One region of the Chryseobacterium sp. JK1 genome, then DNA from elsewhere that is predicted to be linked to it. Evidence: riboswitches for the same ligand, from Rfam matches in the RefSeq annotation. Region 1 holds a riboswitch; the other holds the start of a gene.
The links. A riboswitch is a leader RNA that binds a small molecule or an ion and turns the genes downstream of it on or off. The one in region 1 is predicted to bind thiamine pyrophosphate.
Positions count from the first base shown of each region.

Region 2: another riboswitch for thiamine pyrophosphate. It lies ahead of thiS (sulfur carrier protein ThiS); the one in region 1 lies ahead of thiM (hydroxyethylthiazole kinase).

Region 1 is NZ_JBODRU010000007.1:81,858-86,029, reverse strand. It holds gene tenA (thiaminase II) at 1-428, opposite strand, end outside; gene thiD (bifunctional hydroxymethylpyrimidine kinase/phosphomethylpyrimidine kinase) at 415-1,248, opposite strand; gene thiE (thiamine phosphate synthase) at 1,245-1,880, opposite strand; gene thiM (hydroxyethylthiazole kinase) at 1,877-2,674, opposite strand; TPP riboswitch at 2,735-2,827, opposite strand; gene ACQ76T_RS23515 (alpha/beta hydrolase fold domain-containing protein) at 3,179-4,172, opposite strand, start outside.
Region 2 is NZ_JBODRU010000006.1:144,889-149,060, forward strand. It holds gene ACQ76T_RS22560 (Crp/Fnr family transcriptional regulator) at 1-507, shown strand, start outside; gene panB (3-methyl-2-oxobutanoate hydroxymethyltransferase) at 571-1,386, shown strand; gene ACQ76T_RS22570 (hypothetical protein) at 1,390-1,707, shown strand; gene ACQ76T_RS22575 (RluA family pseudouridine synthase) at 1,719-2,396, shown strand; TPP riboswitch at 2,481-2,577, shown strand; gene thiS (sulfur carrier protein ThiS) at 2,635-2,841, shown strand; gene thiC (phosphomethylpyrimidine synthase ThiC) at 2,866-4,172, shown strand, end outside.

The sequences.
Region 1 (4,172 bases):
TAGATATAATTTCCAACTTCCCTGTAAATCCAGAAACAAGGTAATACTGCAGCTACGGCAATTTCTACAGACTCCAAAGCAGCTGTACTTCTCAGAAAATGAATGTAATGATGGCAGACAGGCTGTAAAATACCTTTATCGTTCACTCCGAAATCTTTAAAGTAAGACTCGTGCAATGCATTTTCTACAACAATAGCATTCTCTGCGAAACGCATGAAAGCCAATACATCCTGAAGATCCGGGATTTTAGCAGCAATCAGAGAAAGAGTTCTTCCAAAGTGTTCTAAGTACAGAGAATCCTGAGCCATGTAAAAACGGAATTTTTCCTGAGGTAAACTGCCATCTGATAATTCTTTTATAAAAAGCATATCAAGAATAGATTGGTAGCATTCTTCAATATCATTCCAGGTTTGTTCAGACCATTTCATTTTTGATGAGTTTTTGAGGGTTAAAAAAGTGATTAAGCGGACCATTTCCAAGTCCTGTTTGTACATCCATTCCGTTTTCTATAGCCTGATAAACATAATCCTGAGCTAAAGAAACAGCGTCGTACAAAGTTTTTCCCTGAGCAATATAAGCCGCGATTGCTGAAGAAAGCGTACAGCCGGAACCATGGGTATTGTGGGTCGCAAATTTTATAGTTTCAAAAGAATGAAATAGATCAGATTCATCATAAAACAAAGACGTTATCGTTGAGGTTTCCTGATGACCGCCTTTAAGAAGAATTGTCTTGCATCCCAATGTTTTGATCTTTTTTCCTGCTGTGTAAAGATCCTCAAGGGTTTCTACTTTCATGTCTGCCAGAATAGCGGTCTCATCCATATTGGGCGTAATTACATCGGCAATGGGGAAAAGCATTTCGGTAATTGCTTGAATGGTCTCTTCTTCAATCAATCGGTGTCCGCTGGTGGCTACCATTACAGGATCAAACACAATGGGGATCTTTTTATATTGAGATAAGGTAGAAACGATGGTTTCAACCAGCTGAGGCGTATGAACCATCCCGATTTTAATAGCATCAGGAACGATATCTTCCAGAATCGCTTTGATTTGATCTGCAACCGCTTCAACAGCAATCGGATAGATATTTCTTACTCCTTGAGTATTTTGTACAGGTAAGGCCGTTAATACAGATGTAGAAAAACATCCTAATGCAGAAGCCGTTTTGATATCCGCCTGAATTCCGGCGCCACCGCTTCCGTCAAAACCGGCTATGGTCAATACGGATGGATATTTATATTTTTTCATTTTAAGATTTCGTTTTTTAATTCATATGCTGCTTTTTGAGGATTATCAGCACTGCATATTGCTGATACTACAGCGAGGCAGTCTGTTCCTGCATTCATGATCATTTTCGCATTTTCCAGATGTACATTTCCTATCACAACCAGCGGTTTTTCTGTAAGCTGCCTGATCTTAGCGATGCCCTCAAGTCCCCATTCCGTAATGGTATCTGTTTTAGTATTGGTTTTAAATACGGGGCTTATTCCGAGGTAATCTGACACAGAAGTTTCCTGATTATCAAGTTGTACTAAATGTTCTATAGAATACCCTATTATTTTATCTTTAATGGAAGGTTGCTGTCTCAGATAGGTAGGAGCAGAGTCACTGTTTCCAACATGAATTCCTGCAGCATTTACTTTTTCAGCCACTTCAATGTTATCGTTAATGATAAGAGGAATGTTATATTTATCGGTAATCTCAAGAAGTTGGCGTGCCTTCTGAAGAAATAAAGCAGTAGAGTCGTTTTTTTCTCGCAACTGAATGATATCTACACCACCGAGAATTGCCTGTTCTGCAACTTTTAGGAAATTTTTTCCAGCACAGTCAGCTTCTGAAATTACAAGATATAATTGGTAAGGAAAGGAATGTAGACTCATTTTTTTTCAATCTTCAAATGACGGATGAATTCTTCCTCAGTAATATTGTACAGCTTATCAATCAGATTAACCTGAAGGCTTCCCGGACCTTTGCTTTCCTGAACTGCAAGTTCTCCGGAAATTCCCAGGAGTGCCATTGCAGCGGTTGTTCCTAATGATTTATCTTCTGAGGACCCTATGAATGCTCCTATTAATGCTGTGGCTGAGCATCCAAGACCAGTGACTTTCGTCATAAGAGGATGCCCATTTTTAATAAAAAAAGTTTGTTGAGGACTAAGGATAATATCCGTTTCACCAGAAATACAAACAATCGTATTGTACTGATCGACTAAAATTTGAGCTGCGTCAATCGCTTCATTACTTTCTGCGGTACTGTCAACCCCTTTGGTGACTGTTGTATTGATCTTGGCTAAAGCAATAATTTCAGAGGCATTCCCTCTGATCACTGTAGGATGATACTGTAAAAGCTGGTGTAAAATCTGGTCGCGAAATGAAGTCGCTCCCGCTCCAACAGGGTCTAAAACCCAAGGCTTATGTATAGCATTTGCTGTTTCTGCAGCCATAAGCATCGATTCGGACCAGTATTCATCAAGAGTACCGATATTAATCACTACCGAATGGGCGATATTGATCATTTCTCTGATCTCAGATTTGGCATGAGACATAATAGGAGATGCTCCTGCAGCCAAAAGAGCATTGGCTGTATTGTTCATCACTACGTAATTGGTAATATTGTGAACCAGGGGAGACTTTTGTTGTACAAGCTGAACTTGCTGCCAGAGAGTTTTTTCCATTGTTATATTAAAATAAAAATAGCTTTAGGAAAAATCCGGAACAAAAGGTACATTACAATATAATGTAGTTTTGCTTTTCCCTACGCCGGTGTAAGCCGTATCAGGTTCAAAGGGACTCTCTCAATTCTTTTCAGAATACCCCTAAAGCATAACAAATGTATAAAAATTATCACAGCAGGCAAAAAAGCGCTACAGGAATTTGAAAAAGAAATAGATCAATCTTTTCATTTTCATCATTACTTCTTAGCTATAAAAACTAAAAATCATATCAATTCTTCCCACCAATTTTTACCAATATTATCAATCAACCCATTATTATCATCCCCATCCAATAAAAACACAATCATCTGTACACATCCGTGAAATCTGTGGTTAAAAATTAAAAACCTCTCAGATTAAATATAATCAGCAAATAATGTTTAATAGTATAGTCTTTCAGTACATAAAAAGCGATATCTAGACAAAAATAATATGACTTAAATTATAAAGTATTGATTATATTTTTTACTTTTTCTGCGATACAACGAAATCCACCATTTCATCTGTAAGTTTATCAAGATATGCTTTATCTGTAGTACCGAAGCCGTGAACACCTTTATCTACAACAATTAAAGAGGTTTGTACTTTAGCTCTTTTTAATTTCCTGTACAGTTTTTTCGATTGACTTAAAGGAACAATTTTATCGCTATTCCCCTGAACAATCAAAGTGGGAACGGCTTCAGAAACAAAATAAACCGGAGATATGGTTTTGAAATATTCTATTGCCCTGCCCTGATCTTTTTTTACATCATATCCGGAAAGTCCTTTTACTAAATCTTGTTGTAAACTGACAATCTTCTTTGAAATTAACCCAATCATAGCCACAGGGATGGTTCCCAGTCTTGTATGAAATAGCTTATTCAGGTCAGCAGGGCCATAATGATCAATAACATAATTAACTTTTGCTGAGTAGGAGGAAAGCTCAGGATTGCCAATATAAGTATTGTCCGGAGTGTAGGCCGCCATTAAGGCAAGGTGTGCACCTGCTGATGCTCCGAAAAGGCCAATATTATGAGTGTCGAAATTGTATTTTTCTGCATTTTTTCTTACCCATCTTATCGCATCTTTGGTATCTTCCAGCGGAAGTGGAAAATGGGTACTGTCATTGAGAAGTGTATAGTTGATGCTGACTACAGCATATTTTTTGGCCATCAGCTTTGCAATCGTAGTTTCCACATAATTATCAGCATGAATGATCTTGTCTCCTCCTACCCATCCACCACCATGAATGTAGATAAGCACAGGCAACTTCTCTGTCAAAGCATTTTTAGGCGTAAAAACATCCAGTTTAACCGGACTGCCTTTTCTATTGATTGTGTAAGTAATATCTTCGGTAATATTGGCTATCTCTGGAAGAAGAGTACTTTTTACTGGAGGTGTTTTAACCAGTGTTTGTGAAAAGTTTTGTGAAAAAAATGAATTGGAAATACTTAAAAATAAAACAAAAAACAGGTTTGTG
Region 2 (4,172 bases), on a different contig from region 1:
TCGAAATCGGGTGCCTTCGGGAAAGATCAGATTTTAAGATTTATCAAAGAAGGGGATATCATCGGCTATCGTTCTTTGCTTTGCGGGGAGAATTTCCAGGCCAAAGCAGAAGCTATGACAGACATTGAATGTGTATTCTTGCCCGCAGATATATTCATGTATCTTTTGGAGGTAGATCCACAGTTATCTTTCGTAATGCTTCAGAAAATTTCATACGAATTGGGAGAATCTTCCAACACTATTACTTTCTTAGCTCAGAAAACAGTAAGAGAGAGACTGGCGGAAATACTTTTGCTTTTAGAACAGAAGCTGGGAGTAGATCCTGAAGGTTTCATTAAAATTTCTTTAACAAGAGAAGAAATTGCCAATATCATCGGCACTGCTACAGAAAGTGCTATTCGACTGATCTCGGAATTCAAACAGGATAGTCTGATTGAAGTAGATGGTAGAAATATCAAGATTCTAAATCACGATAAACTCATGAAACTCGGTCACGTAGTTTTATAAAAATCATATAAAAATTTAAGTCGGCTACAGGCCGACTTTTTAACTTTTAAAAATAGATAAATTATGTCTGTTCACTCTGAAATTAAAAAAGTTACGACTGAAACCTTGCGTAAAATGAAATTCGACAAGGAAAAAATTACAATGCTTACTGCTTATGATTTTACCACAGCAAAAATGGTAGATGCAGGTGGAGTAGATGCTATTTTGATTGGGGATTCTGCAGCAAATGTAATGGCAGGTTTTGAAACTACATTACCTATTACTTTGGACCAAATGATCTATCATGTTCAAAGTGTTGTAAGAGGTACCGACAGGGCCTTGGTTATAGCAGATTTACCTTTCGGGACCTATCAGAGTAATCCTGAAAAAGCTCTGGAATCTGCCGTAAGAATGATGAAAGAGGGAGGTGCACATGCCGTTAAGATTGAAGGAGGAAAAGAAATCTCCAAATCAATCAAAAAGATTATCAATGCAGGAATTCCGGTAATGGGACATTTAGGTTTAACGCCACAGTCAATTTATAAATTCGGAACGTATAAAGTAAGAGCGAAAGATGAAGCAGAAGCTGAAAAACTGATTGCTGATGCACAACTTTTAGAAGAACTAGGTTGTTTTTCTGTTGTTTTAGAGAAAATTCCGGCGGAATTGGCTAAAAAAGTAACGGAAAGCATCTCTATTCCAACTATCGGAATTGGAGCGGGTGCAGACTGTGATGGACAGGTTTTAGTGTATCACGATATGGTAGGAATGAATAAAGGTTTCAGTCCGAAATTTTTGAGAAGATATCTTGATCTTTACACAGAAATTACAGGAGCTGTTGCTCAATATGTAAAAGACGTGAAGAGCGTGGAATTTCCAAACGAGAACGAAAGTTATTAATCAATGCAAAATCAACAACAATCTATCCAGGGAATTTTATCCATTGCCGCATTAATTTGTCTTGCGGTGGGGTGGTTTAATTTATTTTCCGAGGATATCAATCATTTACTTTCAAGAAAAGTTTTCTATATTCTAATAGGAGCGAGTTTCTTCATTCAGGCCCCTTTGCTTACCAATAGAAATTTTGTGTATGCCATGTATGCTGCCGCCGCCGTTTGTGTGTTTGGAGCTTTTTTACCTGAAGATTCCAAGCTTTCATCTGTGAAAACAATTGGTCTTCTGGGTGGGATTATCCTCTCCATGTCAAATAGAAAAAGATAGGCAGACAGCGTATGAAGGAGCAGATCATATATGAAGACAACCATCTTATGGTGATTAATAAAAAGGTTGGTCAGCTTGTACAGGGCGATAAAACCGGTGATGAATCACTATTAGAATCGATCAAAAACTTTATTAAAATAAGAGATGCTAAGCCGGGAAATGTTTTTCTCGGCTTGGTTCATCGTATAGACCGCCCGACTTCCGGGCTGGTTATCTATGCTAAAACATCAAAAGCGCTTTCCCGACTTACTCAAATGGTAAAAAACCGTGAAGTAAAGAAAACTTATTGGGCGGTTGTAGGGAAAGAGATGATTCCACAAACTCAAAGACTGGTTCATTACCTGAGGAAAAATGAAAAGAACAATAAAGCAATCGTTTTTCCTAAAGCCACAGAAGGAGCAAAAGAAGCAATTCTTACCTATCATGTGATTAAAACACTTGATAATTATCTTCTTCTCGAAATAGATCTTGAAACAGGAAGGCACCATCAGATTCGTGCACAGCTATCTAAAACAGGAGTGCCCATTAAAGGAGATCTGAAATATGGAGCTCCAAGGTCCAATCCGGACGGAGGAATCAATCTTCATGCAAGAAAACTGGAATTTATTCACCCCGTTACCAAAGAGAAAATTGAAATTATTGCTCCCGTTCCGCAAAATGATGCCATTTGGAGAGCATGTGAAGAATAAAAATAAACCACCTCAAATTCCGGGGTGGTTTTTTATTGATCAAAAATTCTATTTTGCCCATTCTGAAAAAATGTCTAACTTCGTCCCAGACTTTAGGGGTGTCTGTTACCAACAGACTGAGACTTTACCCTTTGAACCTGATCTGGATCATACCAGCGTAGGGAAAAGCAGATGACTTTTGCTGTGCATTCTATTGTACAATAATGGCCATTCCTAAAGTGTATATAAATAATTAGGAATGGAACTTATAATCAACCACACCCGAAAAACATTTGATGTACTTCCCGAAAACCTGGAAGCATTATTGGCTATTGAGCTTCCCGGAAAGAAGAAGGGAATTGCTGTAGCTCTCAACAATCGTATTATTCCGCTGTCTGCCTGGGCAGAAACCATCCTTACCGACAAAGATTCAGTTTTAATCATTACTGCCACTCAGGGCGGTTAATTCTCATACTTAATACCAATATCTATGGCTCATTCAATTACATGTTCGCCATTTCCGAACTCAAAGAAAATCTATGTTGAAGGAAAAATTCATCCTATCAATGTAGCAATGCGTGAAATACAGCTTAGCCCAACCAAGCTTACCAATGGAAGTCTTGAAGATAATGCTCCCGTAACCATTTATGACACATCAGGACCTTATACGGATATAAATGCAGAAATTGATATCCAGAGAGGACTTCCAAGAATCAGAGAGCAATGGATTCTTGACAGAAATGACGTCAATATACTGGAAGGAATCACTTCAGAATATGGAAAGGCCCGTTTGGCAGATCCCCGTCTTGATGAGCTGCGTTTTTCTTATGATCACCAACCCAAAGTGGCCAAGGAAGGTAAAGAACTTACGCAGCTTTATTATGCAAAACAGGGAATCATTACCCCTGAGATGGAATACGTGGCCATCAGAGAAAATCAGAAAATAGAACAGCTTGATTCTGTTTCAAAAGAAATGGCATTCCAACATGCCGGGCACAGCTTTGGTGCTAACACTCCAAAAGGAAAAATCACTCCGGAGTTTGTAAGAGATGAAATTGCTGCCGGAAGAGCGATTATTCCAAACAATATCAATCACCCGGAAAGCGAACCCATGATTATCGGGCGAAACTTCTTAGTAAAAATTAATGCCAATATCGGAAACAGTGCCGTTTCATCCAGTATAGAAGAAGAAGTTGAGAAAGCAGTATGGGCCTGCAGATGGGGAGCAGATACTATTATGGATCTTTCAACCGGAAAGAATATTCATGAAACAAGAGAATGGATCATCAGAAACAGTCCGGTTCCCATTGGTACCGTTCCTATTTATCAGGCTTTGGAAAAAGTAAAAGGGGTTCCTGAAGATCTTACATGGGAAATATTCAGAGATACGCTGATTGAACAGGCGGAGCAGGGAGTGTCTTATTTTACAATCCATGCCGGTGTTTTATTGCGTTACATTCATCTGACTGCCAATAGAGTAACCGGAATTGTATCAAGAGGAGGATCTATTATGGCAAAATGGTGCTTATTCCATCATAAAGAAAGCTTTTTGTACACCCATTTCGAGGAAATCTGTGAGATCATGAAAAAATATGACGTGGCTTTCTCGTTAGGAGACGGTCTTCGTCCCGGATCTATTGCAGATGCTAATGATGCGGCTCAATTTGCAGAACTGGAAACTTTAGGTGAACTGACAAAAATTGCATGGAAACACAACGTACAGGTGATGATCGAAGGTCCGGGGCACGTTCCCATGCATATGATCAAAGAAAATATGGAAAAGCAATTGAAGGAATG